One region of the Actinopolymorpha singaporensis genome, then DNA from elsewhere that is predicted to be linked to it. Evidence: riboswitches for the same ligand, from Rfam matches in the RefSeq annotation. Region 1 holds a riboswitch; the other holds the start of a gene.
What was found. A riboswitch is a leader RNA that binds a small molecule or an ion and turns the genes downstream of it on or off. The one in region 1 is predicted to bind cobalamin.
Positions count from the first base shown of each region.

Region 2: linked by a shared signal. The riboswitch ahead of metE (5-methyltetrahydropteroyltriglutamate--homocysteine S-methyltransferase) and the one ahead of cobT (nicotinate-nucleotide--dimethylbenzimidazole phosphoribosyltransferase) in region 1 are both predicted to bind cobalamin.

Region 1 covers NZ_LT629732.1:2,884,454-2,891,854, reverse strand. Annotated here, with positions in the region: gene BLU27_RS13140 (PP2C family protein-serine/threonine phosphatase) at 1-379, opposite strand, end outside; gene BLU27_RS13135 (pyridoxal phosphate-dependent aminotransferase) at 467-1,729, opposite strand; gene BLU27_RS13130 (aldo/keto reductase) at 1,742-2,605, opposite strand; cobalamin riboswitch at 2,724-2,886, shown strand; gene cobT (nicotinate-nucleotide--dimethylbenzimidazole phosphoribosyltransferase) at 2,938-4,680, shown strand; gene BLU27_RS13120 (adenosylcobinamide-GDP ribazoletransferase) at 4,677-5,510, shown strand; gene BLU27_RS13115 (ECF transporter S component) at 5,610-6,437, shown strand; gene BLU27_RS13110 (ABC transporter ATP-binding protein) at 6,689-7,401, shown strand, end outside.
Region 2 covers NZ_LT629732.1:3,121,518-3,128,918, reverse strand. Annotated here, with positions in the region: gene BLU27_RS14240 (hypothetical protein) at 1-287, shown strand, start outside; gene dgoD (galactonate dehydratase) at 308-1,453, opposite strand; cobalamin riboswitch at 1,638-1,869, shown strand; gene metE (5-methyltetrahydropteroyltriglutamate--homocysteine S-methyltransferase) at 1,993-4,266, shown strand; gene BLU27_RS14225 (helix-turn-helix transcriptional regulator) at 4,364-5,251, shown strand; gene BLU27_RS14220 (ADP-ribosylglycohydrolase family protein) at 5,277-6,614, opposite strand; gene BLU27_RS14215 (Maf family protein) at 6,717-7,401, shown strand, end outside.

The DNA.
Region 1 (7,401 bases):
GGGAGTCGCCGGCATGCGCCATCGCGAAGGTGTGACCGTCGGTCAGGACCGCGGTGAGGGTCGTGGCCATGCCCTCCCGGGCCGGGTCGGCGGCCACCCCCTCGACCAGCAGCCGGTGGGCGCGGTCGATCCATCCGCGGAGGACCTCGGAGAGGTCGGGAAGGTCGGCACCGGGAGTCGTGGATTCGCCGGGTGCCGGCTTGGGCAGCAGCGACATCGAACCGAACAGATGCGCCACACTCGCCGAGGCGACCTCGCCGGCGGCGTGCCCACCAACCCCGTCCGCGACCAGCAGCAGGTGCGGCCCCGCGAACGCGGAGTCCTCGTTGTTGCCGCGGACCAGACCGACGTGAGTACGCACCGAGTACGTGAAGCGCATAAGACATCGTGCCACGCGCGGTCGGCGCAGCCTACCCCCGAGGTGGCACCCATCAGATGAATCTGCCGGACGAATCAGCCGGACGAATCAGCCGCGGTCGAACAGGCGTCCCAGCGCGGCGCTCAACTGGTCGAGCCGGTCCGCGACCCAGGGCAGCTCCACCGGATCGGCAGCGGTCAGCGCCTTCTCCCGCTGCTCACCCTCGCCGTACAGCATGCTCGTCGCGATCCGCAGACTCAGCCGCTCGTCCGGGTCGCCGAACGCCGCGCCGGGCAGCGTCGCCACGTCGAAGGAGTCCAGCAGGAGGTTCGCGAGCTCGGTCCCGGTACGGACCGACCACCGCTCGGCGAGCAGGTCGGCGTACGCGGAGAAGTCCGGGTAGAGGTAGAACGCCGCGGTCGGCGGGTGCACGGACGCACCCGCCGCGGCGAACCGGTCGGCGACCGCGCCTGCCACCCGCGCGTGCAGCGAGCGACTGGCGGCGATGCGTTCGGTCAGCTGCTCCGGCTCCTCGAACGCCCAGGCGGCGGCCTGCTGCACCGGGTTCGCCGGGCTGGACCACACCTCGCTGGCAACAGCGGCGACCTCGGCACCGAGCCGGTCGCCGAGCGGCCCCTCCGGCATCCGCGCGACGCCGATCCGCCAGCCGCCGAGGGCGAGGTTCTTGCTCAGGCCGGTGGTCACGACAGTGCGTTCGGGTGCCAGCTCGGCCGGGCTGAGGAACTCACGCACCGGGTCGTGTACGAGGTCCCGGTAGATCTCGTCGGACACGATCAGCAGGTCGTGCCGGCGGGCCACGTCGGCGACGGACCGGATCGTGCCGCTGCCCGCCAGCGTCCCCGTCGGGTTGTCGGGCAGGGTGAGCACGACCAGCCCGATCGGACGGCCGGCGGCGCTCGCGGAGGCGGCGGCCGCGTCGAGCAGGTCGGGATCGGGTACGCCACCCTGCCCGTCGAGCGTGGGCACATGGTGCACCTCGCGGCCGAGGAGCTGGGCCTGTGCGGCGTAGGTCACCCAGCTCGGCCGCGGCAGCGCGACGCCGCCGACGCTCGCCCGCAGCACGGCGTACAGCAGCGGCTTGCTGCCCGGGCCCGCGATCACCTGCCCGGCGGTCGTCGGCAGGCATCGCCGGCGCCAGTAACCGGCTGCGGCCTCGCGCAACGCGGGAAGGCCGGTGACCGGTCCGTATCCACCGGAGGACCCGCTCGCCGCGGCCACCCTCAGCGCCGCCACGAGGTCGGGATGCACCGGCAGCCCCGCCTCGCCGAACCCGAGGGGCAGGACGGGCCGCCCGGCCGCCAGCCTTTCCGCGGTGAGCTGGTTGATGGCGAGGGTCGCAGAGACGGCCATGGCGTCACTCCATCACACGTACCGCTCGTGCAGCGCGGCCAGGTCGATCCGGCCCGCGAGGTCGTCGGCGACGGCGAGGTTGGCGCGTACGACGTCCGGGTCCCGCATTCCGACCAACGCCACGTCGACGTGCGGGTTCGACAGCACGAACTGCACCAGCGCGCTCGAGTAGTCGAAGGTGTCGGCCGGGTTCACCATCGCCAGCCAGCGCTGGAACGTCCCCGACGTGGTGGTGCGCATCGTCAGCGTGCCGAGCCCGTGGCTGCGGGCCTCGAGCAGGCTGCCGAACGGCCGGGTGGGGTCGTACGGGTGCTGGAAGAGGAGGTTGTAACAAACCTGCACGGTGTCGAACCGACCGCTGCGGATCAGCCGGTAGACCGAGTCGTTGTTGTCCTCGGTGGTGAAGCCGACATGCCTGGTCAAGCCCTCAGCCTTGACGGAATGTAACCGTTCGGCTACGCCGCCGGGCGCGAGGATGGCGTCGGTCTGCTCGGTGGTGAACGAGTCGCCGTGGATCTGCAGCAGGTCGACGTGGGGCCGGCCGAGGCGTTCCAGGCTGGCCTCCAGCGACGTACGCACGTCCACGCCGTACGGCACCTTGGTGGCCACGAACAACGGGCACCCGCCGCTGGACTCGACTCCGCGCAGAGCCTGGCCGAGCACCCGTTCGCTCGCTCCGGCGCCGTAGCCCGGCGCGGTGTCGTAGTAGTTGATGCCGCCCTCCAGCGCCACCTCGATCGCCGCGAACATCGCCGCCCGGTCGCCCGCGTCGTCGGGGTCGAACCGCCCGAGGTAGTTCGTCAGGCCGAGAGTCGCCCCGCCGAAGCCGATCCGGCTGACCTTCGCTCCGGTCCCGCCGAGAGTGGTGTACTCCATCGCCGCCTCGCTTACCGTCCGCTCGTTCGGTGTCCCGGTTCCCCCGGCTGATCCGTCCGGCCGACCCGTCGAACCGGCCCGCTCGTGATCATGTGCCATTCTGGTCGCCGGCGACAGGGAGGAACCCGGTGCGAATCCGGGGCGGTCCCGCCACTGTCACCAGGAAGCGACCTCTCCACGCAGGAGCATCCGCACAGGAGGCTCTCCGCGTAGCCGCCACTGCCGCGCGAGCGCGGTGGGAAGGCCGGAGCGGACGCGACGATCTGGGAGCCAGGACACTCCGGTCGCCGGTACGACCATCCAGGGCGCGGACTCCTGTGGAGGTACAACTCGTGGCTGCCGTGAACTCTGCCGGGAACACCGCCGGCTCGGTGCTGGACCGTACGCTGCGCGCCGTCGGTCCGCCGGACGCCGAAGCTGTCGCCAGAGCCCGCGCCCGGCACGACGCGCTGGCCAAGCCGCGCGGCGCGCTCGGTGTCGTGGAGGACCTCGGCGCGCAGCTGGCCGGGCTCGCCGGAACCTGCCCGCCGCCGGCGCCCGAACCCGCCGGCCTGGCCGTCTTCGCCGGTGACCACGGCGTCCACCGGCAGGGGGTCTCGCCGTGGCCGCAGGAGATCACCGCCGCGATGGTGTCGACCTTCCTGTCCGGCGGCGCGGTCGTCAACGCCCTCGCCCGGCAGGCGGGTGCCCGGGTGCTGGTGGTCGACGTCGGGGTCGCGGCCGACCTTCCGCCGGCGCCGGGGCTGCTGGACCGCAAGGTGCGCGCGGGCACCGACGACCTCAGCGAGCGGCCCGCGATGAGCCGGGGCGAGGCGGTGGCGGCGGTCGAGGTCGGCATCGAGGTCGCCGACGACCTGGTGGCCCGCGGCTGCCGGTGCCTGCTGACCGGCGACATGGGCATCGCCAACACCACTCCCGCGGCGGCCCTGGTCGCGGCGTTCACCGGAGGTAAGCCGGAGCAGGTGACCGGCCGCGGCACCGGAATCGACGACGCCACCTGGGCCGGCAAGGTCGCCGTCGTCGGCCGGGCCCTCGACCTGCACCGCCCCGACGCGGCGGACCCACTCGGCGTCCTCGCCGCGCTCGGCGGCCTCGAACACGCCGCGACCGTCGGCTTCCTGCTGGGGGCGGCCGCCGCCCGGATTCCGGTGGTACTGGACGGCATCGCGGCCGGCGCGGCCGCCCTGGTGGCCCGGGCGCTCGCACCCGAGGCGGTGGGCGCGTTCGTCGCCGGGCACGTGTCCGCGGAGCCGGCCGCGCGGCTGGCGCTGACGGCGCTGGGACTGCGTCCCGTCCTCGACCTCGACCTGCGGCTCGGCGAAGGGTCCGGCGCCGTCCTCGCGCTGCCGGTGATACGGGCCGCGGCCGCCGTCCTGACCGAGGTCGCCACGCTGGACGAGGTCGCCACGCTGGACGACGTCGCCACGCTGGACGACGTCGCCACGCTGGACGACGTTGCCGCCGGCGGAGCGGACGGCCGGCGCGCCCGGCGACCGCGGCGGATCCTGGTACTGGGAGGTGCACGGTCGGGCAAGTCCACGACCGCCGAACGGCTTGCCGGAGAGGCCGGGACGGGTCCTGTCACCTACCTCGCCACGGGACCGCGGCCCACCGCCGACGATCCCGAGTGGGCCGAGCGCGTACGCACGCACCGTGAACGCCGCCCGCCGGACTGGACCACCGTGGAGACCGCCGACCTGGTGACCCACCTGAAGGCCGACGAGCCCGAACGCACGGAGCCGTTGCTGATCGACTGCCTGTCCACCTGGCTCACCCGGATGATGGACGAGGCGGGCTGCTTCGGCACCGAGCACCACTCCCCCGCACAGGAGCCGGTCACGGCACAGGACCCGGCCGCCGCGCTGGCGGCCGAGGTCGACGCGCTGGTCGCAGCGTGGGAGTCGACGAGCCGTACGGTCGTCGCGGTCAGCAACGAGGTCGGCGGCGGGGTCGTGCCCGCGACCACCTCCGGGCGGCTCTTCCGCGACGAACTCGGCGTACTCAACGCCCGGATCGCCGCCGCGTCCGACGAGGTGTGGCTGCTCACCGCCGGCATCCCCCAGCGGCTGCGATGAGCGGCCCGACGAGCGCCGCCCTCGGCGAGAAGGCGGCGAAAGGACGCGGCCTGGCGCTGGCGGTGACGATGGTCACCGCCGTGCCGGTGCCGGGCCGTTGGGCCGCGGCGTCGGTGGACCGCGACACCGCGGGCCGGGCGGTGTGCTGGCTGCCGTTCGTCGGCGCTGTCCTCGGCGCGGTCGCCGGACTCCCCCTGCTCGCCGCCACCGCCCTCGTACCCGATGGCACCGGCGCTCTGCTCGGCGCCGCGCTCGCCGTCGCCACGCTGGCGCTCGCCACCCGGGGCCTGCACCTGGACGGCCTGGCCGACACCGTGGACGGACTGGGGAGTTCCGCGCCGGCCGAACGCGCGCTGGCCATCATGCGGCAGCCGGACATCGGGCCGTTCGGGGTGGTGACCGTCGTACTCCTGCTGCTGGTGAAGGTGGCAGCCCTGGCGGCACTGGCGAACCACGCACCGGTGGCCGCACTGCTCGCGCTCGCGGCGGCCGAGTGCGTGGGGCGCCTGGGCGTCGTGTGGGCCACCGGCGCGGGAGTGCCGTCCGCTCGGCCCGGTGGGTTCGGAGCGCTGGTGGCCGGTACGACGACCCGGCCCACCCACCTCCTGCTGACCTCGGCCGTCGTCGCCGGGTGCCTCGCCCCGCTCGGCTGGGACGAGCCCCGGCTCACCGGAGCGCTCCTGGGCACGCTGGCCGCCGGTCTCGCTACCGCCGTGGCGTGGCGTCGGCACGTCGTCCGCCGGCTCGGCGGGGTGACCGGGGACGTCTTCGGCTCGGTCGTGGAACTCGGCGCCGCCGCGGGACTGCTCGCCGCCGTACTCCTGCGCTGAGATCAGGGACCACAGACCAGGGACCACCGACCACAGTCACCCCGGCCACAGTGCCGTACGCCATGCCGATCAACACTGGGCCCACACTCGGGAGCCGACATGTCAGCCAGCACCTCCTTCGCCCCGGTCCGGCTGCGGTCCAGGAGCACCCTGGTCCTGCTGCTGGCCTCAGCGGTCGGCCTGGTCGGCTTCGGCTGGCCGTTCCTGGTGGTGACGCCCGCAGGAACCGGCGCGAGCCACGGGCAGGACGCTGGCTACCTGTTCGTGGCTCTGCTGCCGTTGCTGCTCGGCCTGGTCTGGGCCGAACTCGGCAGCGGAGGCATGGACGTCAAGGCGGTGGCGATGCTCGGTGTGCTCGCCGCCGCGGGCGCCGGGCTGCAGACCCTCAGCCCGGGCACCGGCGGGTTCGACCCGGCGTTCTTCCTGCTGGTCATGGCCGGGCGGGTGTTCGGTCCGGGGTTCGGCTTCGCGCTCGGCGTGGTGACCATGCTCGCCACCTCCCTGCTCACCGGCGGGGCGGGCCCCTGGCTGCCGTTCCAGATGATCGGGCTGGCCTGGGTGGGCCTGCTCGCCGGCTGCCTGCCCGCTGCCTCCGGCTGGGCCGAGCGTGGGCTGCTCGCGGTGTACGCCGGGCTGAGCGGCTTCGGCTACGGCGCGCTGCTCAACCTGTGGTTCTGGCCGGCCGCGGCGTACCTACCGGACGGGGCGGCGTACGTCCCGGGCGCATCGCTCGGCACCAACCTGCACCACTACGCCGTCTTCTACGCCACCACCTCCCTCGGCTGGGACACCGCGCGGGCGCTGCTGGGCGGAGTGCTCGTCCTGGTCGCCGGGCGGCCGGTGCTGGCGACCCTGCGCCGGGCCGGCCGGCGGGCCGCCTTCACCGCGGGCCGGGACAGCGAACCGGACCGAGCTGACCGGGGCTGACAGCGATCTGTGCGGGCTCTCTCAGCGGCCGGAGCCATCCTCGGTGACGCCGGGGTGGACGGCGGCGGGCCGCGCTGTGCCAACGCTCGGGAATCGTCTCGACGGGCGGTCGGGTACCACCTAGATTGCCGTGGGCGACACCGAACGTAGCCGGTCGCGCCCGCCGCCGATCCCGCCCGGGCCCGGAACCGGCCCGGAACCTGACCGAGCTCCTACCGCCCGACCCCGCCCTCGACCTCAGGAAGGCCCGCGTGCTCATCCCTCTCCTGCGCGCTCACCTGCGCCCCTACACCAGGCCGATCGCCCTGGTCGTGGTGCTGCAGCTCGTGCAGACCCTCGCCACCCTGTACCTCCCAAGCCTGAACGCCGACATCATCGACAACGGCGTGGTCAAGGGCGACACCGGCTACATCATGTCCACCGGTGGCGTCATGCTCGCGGTGACCCTGGTGCAGATCCTGTGCGCCGCCGCCGCGGTCTACTTCGGTGCGCGGACGGCGATGGCGCTCGGCCGCGACGTGCGGGCCGCGATCTTCGACCGGGTGCAGGAGTTCTCCGTCCGCGAGGTCGGGCAGTTCGGGGCACCGTCACTGATCACCCGCACGACCAACGACGTCCAGCAGGTGCAGATGCTGGTCCTGATGACGCTCACCCTGATGGTGTCGGCACCCATCATGTGCGTGGGGGGCGTGCTGCTGGCCCTGAACCAGGACGTCCCGCTGTCGGCGCTGCTGCTGGTGATCGTGCCGGTGCTGATCCTCGCGGTGAGCGCGATCATCCGCCGGATGCACCCGTTGTTCCGCCAGATGCAAGAACGCATTGACACCGTGAACCGCGTGATGCGCGAGCAGATCACCGGCATCCGGGTGATTCGTGCGTTCGTACGTGACTCCCACGAGCAGGCGCGGTTCGCAGACGCCAACAACTCCCTGATGGACGTCTCCCTCGGCGTCGGCCGGCTGAT
Region 2 (7,401 bases), 240 kb from region 1:
ACGACCCGGGTCGCGTGCTTCTGCTGCGGCGTTCGCTCGACGTTCTCGCCGCTGATCGGAGCCGGCCCGTGCTGCGCGACTTCGCCGAGGACGTGCGCCACGGCCGGATGGGGTTGGCCGAGGCCGCGTTCTCCTCCGCCTACACGGAGGAGTTCACGACCCACGTACGCGGCTTCCTCGACTGGTACGCACGGCTCTCTGACGACGAGCGGGCCGCGCAGGCCGCAGCGGGCAAGGCCTACCTGGACGCGCTCCTCGAGGACGACGGCCTCGAGGAGGCCTCATGACGTTCGGTCCGGTGACCGGCTCACCACTCGGCCAGCGAGCCGTCGTCGCGCCGGAACGTCGGAGTACGCCACCGGTGGCCCACCTCGGCTGCCCGCGCGACCTCCTTCTCGTCCACCTCGATACCGAGCCCCGGGCCGGTGGGCCGGGTGACGTAGCCGTCGGCGAACCCGAAGACCGACGTGTCCACGAGGTAGTCGAGGAGGTCCGAGCCCTCGTTGTAGTGGATACCGAGGCTCTGCTCCTGGATCAGCGCGTTGGGGCTGGCGAAGTCGACCTGGAGCGAGGCGGCCAGTGCGATCGGCCCGAGCGGACAGTGCGGCGCGAGCGCGACGTCGTACACCTCCGCCTGTGCGGCGATCCGGCGAACCTCGGAGATGCCGCCCGCGTGGGAGAGGTCCGGTTGCGCGATCGCGATGCCGGCGGACAGGACGTCCTTGAAGTCCCAGCGGGAGTACAACCGCTCCCCGGTGGCGATCGGGATCGACGTGGACGAACAGATCTGTCCGATCTGGTCGGTCAGCTCCGGGACGAGCGGCTCCTCCACGAAGAACGGCAGGTAGGGCTCGAGGAGCGGCAGGGTCCGCCGGGCCATCGCCACCGTGAATCGACCGTGGAAGTCGATGGCGATGTCGAAGTCGGGCCCGCAGGCCTCCCGGATCGCCGCCACCCGGTCGACCAGGGCGAGGCACTGCGCGGCGGTGTCCACCCGGCGCAGCTCCCCGCCGCCGTTCATCTTGATCGCGGTGAAGCCCTGGTCCTGCATGTTCTTCGCGGCGTCGGCAACGACGTCCGGCCGGTCACCGCCGATCCAGCCGTAGACCCGCATCCGGTCGCGGACGTGACCGCCGAGCAGTTGGTAGACCGGCACACCGTGCACCTTGCCGGCGATGTCCCACAGTGCCTGGTCGATCCCGGCGACCGCACTGGAGAGCACCGGGCCGCCGCGGTAGAAGTTGCCCTTGCTGAGCACCTGCCAGTGCTCCTCGATGCGCAGCGGGTCCTGGCCGACGAGATAGTCGGCCGCCTCGTCCACCGCCGCCGCGACGGTGTGCGCACGCCCCTCGACGATCGGCTCGCCCCAGCCCGTCACGCCCTCGTCGGTGTCGATTCGCAGGAAGCACCACCGGGGCGCCACGAGATAGGTCGTCAGGCCGGTGATCTTCACCCGCGGACTCCTTCCACACGTTCGCCGGCGCTACGGACCACGGCCCGGACAGGGACCCGCTTCGTCGTCGCGCACATCCGCGACGACGCTACCGGAGACCCGCCCGCCGCGGACCTTGCCCGGCCCACCGCGACCGGACCCGGCCCACCGGCGGGGTGCGCGGCACCCGGGGCCGAAGGAGGCTAAGGTCGGCGGTGCGGTTGGTTCACCGGTTCGCTCGCTCGGGCCGGTGAGGCAAGAGGGAACCCGGTGTGAGTCCGGGACTGCCCCGCAGCGGTGAGTGGGAACGACCGCCGTGAAATCGCACTGGGCGGCATCATCAGCCACCTGGGAAGCGACGGCCAGTAGGAAACACCGGTGACGAACTACCGGTGACGCCCACGAGTCCGAAGACCTGCCATCCGTGCGTGGGCCGCCCGGCCCGCGGTGGTCCGTGGCCTCGTGGGAAGGCGTTCGGGCGACCGGCGCATGCCGCCGTCGTTCGACCTGGTCCTCCCTCGTCCGCCCCGGGCCGTCCGAGTTCCCGAGGGAAGGACTCCATGGAAACCGTGCGTACGACCGTCCTCGGCTACCCCCGCATCGGGGCGCGCCGTGAGCTCAAGCGGGCCACCGAGGACTACTGGGCCGGCCGGACCGACGCCGCGGCGTTGCACCAGGCCGCCGCCGCGCTGCGCCGCGATACGTGGGAAACCCTGCGCGACGCCGGGGTCGATCTCATACCGTCGCACACGTTCTCGTTCTACGACCACGTGCTCGACCACGCCGAGTTGTTCGGCGCCGTCCCGCACCGGTTCGCCGGGCTTGACGGGCTCGACCGGTACTTCGCCATGGCCCGCGGCACCGAGGGCGTGGCACCGCTGGAGATGACGAAGTGGTTCGACACCAACTACCACTACCTCGTCCCCGAACTCGGGCCGGACACCACGTTCCGCACCGCCGGCGCACGGTCCCGGCCGGTCACGGAGTACCACGAGGCGGCCGCGCTCGGGATCACCACCCGGCCGGTCCTGCTCGGTCCGCTGAGCTTCCTTCTCCTGTCGAAACCCGCGGTCGACGCGCCGAAGGAATTCCGCCCGCTCGACCTGCTCGACCCGCTGCTGGACGCCTACGTCGGACTGCTGGACGGCCTGGCCGACGCGGGCGTGGAGTGGGTGCAGGTGGACGAGCCCGTCCTCGCCGCCGACCGCAACTCCGCCGAACTGGCTGCACTGAGGACGGCGTACGAGCGCCTGGGATCCCTTGCTCACCGGCCGAAGCTGATGGTGGCGACGTACTTCGGCCCGATCGGCCCGGCCCTGCCCGTCCTGGCAGGCACCGAGGTGGACGGGCTCGCGCTCGACCTCGTGGCCGGAGCCGCCGACTTCGACCGGATCGCCGCCGCCGGGCTCGGTGACCGCACCGTGGTGGCCGGTCTCGTCGACGGCCGCAACGTCTGGCGTACCGACCTGTCCCGGGCCATGTCGGTCGCGGCCTCCCTGCTCGGCTCCGTCGGGGACCTGGTGGTCGGCACCTCCTGCTCGCTGCTGCACGTTCCGCTCGACCTCACCCTGGAACCCGACCTGCCGGGCGGACTGCGTGGCCGGCTCGCCTTCGCCCGGCAGAAGGTCGACGAGGTGGTCCTGCTGGGCCGTGCCCTACGCGAGGGTCACCAGGCGGTCGAACGCGAACTCGCCGCCGCCTCGGCCAACGACGGCACCGCCGCGGACACGGTGGACGGCCGGGTCCGGGCCCGGCTGGCCAGCCTGGGTACGGGCACGGCCCGGCGTGACTACGCCGAACGCGCCCGCCTGCAAGCCGCGACCGGCGCGCTGCCTCCGTTGCCGACGACGACGATCGGCTCGTTCCCGCAGACAGCGCGGATCCGACGGGCGCGGGCCGACCTGCGCGCCGGCCGGATCGACCAGGCCACCTACGACACCCGGATGCGGAGTGAGATCGACGAGATCGTCGCGTTGCAGGAGGACATCGGACTGGACGTGCTCGTGCACGGCGAGCCCGAGCGCAACGACATGGTTCAGTACTTCGCCGAGCGGCTGTCCGGGTTCGCCGGCACGTCACACGGCTGGGTGCAATCCTACGGCACCCGCTACGTCCGGCCCCCGATCCTGTACGCCGACGTGGCCCGGCCGCGGCCGATGACGGTGGAGTGGACGACGTACGCCCAGTCCCGGACCGGCAGGCCTGTCAAGGGGATGTTGACGGGGCCGGTCACCATGCTGGCCTGGTCCTTCGTTCGCGACGACCAGCCGCCGGCCGAGACCGCCCGGCAGGTGGCGCTCGCGCTGCGCGACGAGATCCGCGACCTGGAGGCGGCCGGCATCCGCTACATCCAGGTCGACGAACCCGCCCTGCGTGAGCTGCTCCCGCTGCGGGCGGCGGACCAGCCGGCCTACGTCGACTGGGCGGTCGGCGCGTTCCGGCTGGCCACCTCCGGGGTCGCCGATCGAACGCAGATCCACTCCCACATGTGCTACTCGGAGTTCGGCGAGATCGTCGACACCATCGACGCCCTGGACGCGGACGTCACCAGCGTGGAGGCGGCGCGGTCGCGGATGGAGCTCGTCACCGACCTGGCCAAGGCCGGCTACCGGCGTGGCATCGGCCCGGGGGTGTACGACATCCACAGCCCGCGGGTGCCCACCGTGGCCGAGATCGAGGAGGCACTCCGGCTGGCCCTGGAGGCGGTGCCGGCCGACCGGCTGTGGGTCAACCCCGACTGCGGTCTGAAGACCCGCACCTACGCCGAGGTCGAGCCTGCCCTCCGGCACCTGGTCGAGGCCACCCGCCGGGTCCGAGCCACCCTGCCCACCTGAGGAGAGGCCCGAGTTCCGGTCGGTCGTGCCGGCGCCGCTCACCCGGCGCCGGCACGGGCCGAGCCCTCCCACCGGGTGACGGCCTACCCTGCTGCACGTGGCGCAGCACGCCTCGCAACCCACCCTGGTCCTGCGGACCGGCCCGGAGATCGCCGAGTACCCGCCGAGGACGACGTTCGGTCCCCGGACCCTCGTCGACTTCGAGTTCGTCTGGCTGCTGCGTGGCAGCGCCCACTGGCAGTGCGGCGATCTCCGGCTCGACCTGCATCCGGGCACCCTGCTGCTCGCCCGGCCGGGCATGCGGGACCACTTCCGCTGGGACGCAGAACGCCCCTCCGCCCACGCGTACGCACACTTCGGCCTCGCCGACGCGGGCAGGCTGGGCGACCCCGACCACTGGCCCCTCACAAGGTCGCTGTCACCGGCGGACCCGATGGCGGCGCTGTGTGCGTACGCGCTGTGGCTCGCGGGCGGCACCCCGAACCCCGATCTCACCCGGACCGCGGAGGTTCTGGGCTGGCTGCTGGACCTGTTCGTGCGCGGGCCGGTCCCCGACGACGTGTCAGCCGACGCCGGGCTGTCGCCGCATCTGCGCCGGCTGGCCGACTCGGTGGCCGGCGCCTGGCGAAACGACGGCACCCGGCCGCTCTCCCTCGGCGAGCTGGCCGCGGCAGCCGGCGTGTCACCCGGCCACCTGAGCCGGCTCTTCCGCGCGGAGTACTCCGTGGGCCCGGTCGCCGCGATGGAACTCGTCCGCCTCGCCCGGGCCGCCACTCTCCTCCAGCGCAGCAACCTCACCGTAGCGGCGGTCGCGAACGCGTGCGGCTTCAGCAGTCCCTTCCACTTCTCCCGGCGCTTCCGCGCGGTCTACGGCGTACCTCCTCGCACGTACCGGACGGCCCACGCCACCGACGACCCGCACGAACCACTCGTCCGCGCCGGCCTGCTCCGGCTGGCCCGCTCACTCCTCGCAGACCACACCTGACCCGCCCGCAACCACCCGAGGTGGCTCAGACCGGAACGGGATGACGGACCGCGTAGGTGCGGGCCAGGGTGAACGTGCGCTCGGCGACGTCGCGGATGCTGCTCCGGTCGAAGCCGTACAGCGCGCTGCGCAGCACGTCGCCGAAGGGCGAGGTCCAGTGCCGCGGGATCCCGCCCCGGCCGGCGAACGCACCGGCGGCCGACCCGACCGTCGCGCCGTTGGAGTCGGTGTCCAGGCCGGCCTGGACGGCCAGCCCGATCGCCGTGCCGTAGTCGTCGGCGTAGAGCAGGGCGAGCGCACAGGCCGCGGCGTTGTTGATGGTGTGGATCCAGTGGTAGTGGCCGTACCGCTCCCGCAGGCCCGCGACGGCGTCGCGCCAGTCGGCGTGCTTGTCGCGTGCGTCCACCGCCCACCGCAGCGCCTCGGCCAGGCGGGAACGCCCGGGCACGTGCCGGATCGACTCCTCCACCACCTCGCGCAGGGACCCCGCGGTGAACGCCGCGGCCACCAGGGCCGCCGCCCACATCTCGCCGTAGATGCCGTTCGCCACGTGCGACAGTGCGGCGTCGGAGAACGCGAGAACCGCCGCGTCCCGAGGCCTGCCCGCACAGACGTACCCGAACACGTCACCGCGGATCTGCGCGCCGATCCACTCGCGGAAGGGGTTGTCCACCACGGCCGACCGGCCGGGGTCGACACCGCAGACCAGGTTGCGGTAGGTGACGCGTTCGGCGGTGTAGGTGAGGTGGTACGGCAATCGCTGCAGCCACTCCTCCGCGACGTCGGTGGTGGTGAAGCCGAACCCCTTGCTCTCCAGCAGGTGCAGGCCGAGCAGGGTGTAGTCGAGGTCGTCGTCGCGCGGGGCGTAGCGGATCCGGCCCTTGGTGGCCTCCACCCACGACGGATGCAGCACGTAGCCGTCCGGCATCGGCTGGAGCCGGCTCACGTAGTCGCGGACCGGATAGTTGCCGGTGGCCTCGAGGTACGAACGCAGCCGCTCCGGCGTCCAGAACGCGCCGTCCTCGACCGGCTTGCCCAGGCAGTTGCCGGCACACCGGCCCAGCCACGCGGCCTGGATCCGGTCCCGGAGCTCGGCCGCCCCGATCGGCCGGCCCCGTGCGGTGGTGGTGGACGGAAGCTCGGCGAGAATCTCGGGGAGAGTGGACGGCTCGACATAGGGCCAGTCCGGCCTTCTGGGCACAGCGGCCAGCTGGTCGAGCAGCAGCCGGGCGCGGTCGGGTGCCACCTCACGCGCCGGTCCGGACAGTTGTGCGGTCACCGCCGACACGTCGTAACCGGACTCGCTGCGCTGGGCGAGCTCGTACTCGAGAAAAGTCGGCGGGCTGGAGTACTCGATTGCCACTGGCTCTCCTCACAGGTCCCTTACGGCTCCCCGGGATGCGGATGCGGGCCCGTCGCGCATCGGCGAGCTCGTTCGGGCAGGGCACCTTCGTAGAATGCGCCGATGACCGCAAGCTCGCACAGCAAGATCCGGCTGGTTCTGGCGTCGGCTTCCCCGGCCCGGCTCGCCACGCTGCGAGCCGCCGGGATCGAACCCGACGTGATCGTGTCCGGCGTGGACGAAACGGTGGACACCGGCACGACCGACACCGCCGGTCACGCGCTCGCCCTCGCCCGCCGCAAGGCCGAGGCCGTGGCCGCCGACCTCCGCCGGACCGACACGGGTCGGAGCGGCACGGGCTCGTCCGGCACGGGCTGGGCCGACAAGGGCCGGGCCGGCGCCGGCCGCTCCGGCGGTCAGGGCGGACTGGTGGCCACTCCCACGGTGATACTCGGCTGCGACTCCGTTCTGGAGTTCGACGGCGAGACGCTCGGCAAGCCCGGGACAGCCGCGGAGGCCCGGCGCCGCTGGCTGCGGATGCGCGGCCGAAGCGGCGTCCTGCACACCGGCCACTGTGTGATCTCCGCCGAAAGCGGGCGGATCGCCCAGGGAACCGCCTCCACGACGGTGTGGTTCGCCGACGTCACCGACGAGGAGATCGAGGCGTACGTCGCGACCGGCGAGCCGCTGGCGGTGGCCGGTGCCTTCACCGTCGACGGCCTCGGCGGCGCGTTCGTCGAGCGGGTGGAGGGCGACCACCACAACGTCGTGGGAGTCTCCCTGCCGTTGTTGCGTAGGCTGCTGCGCG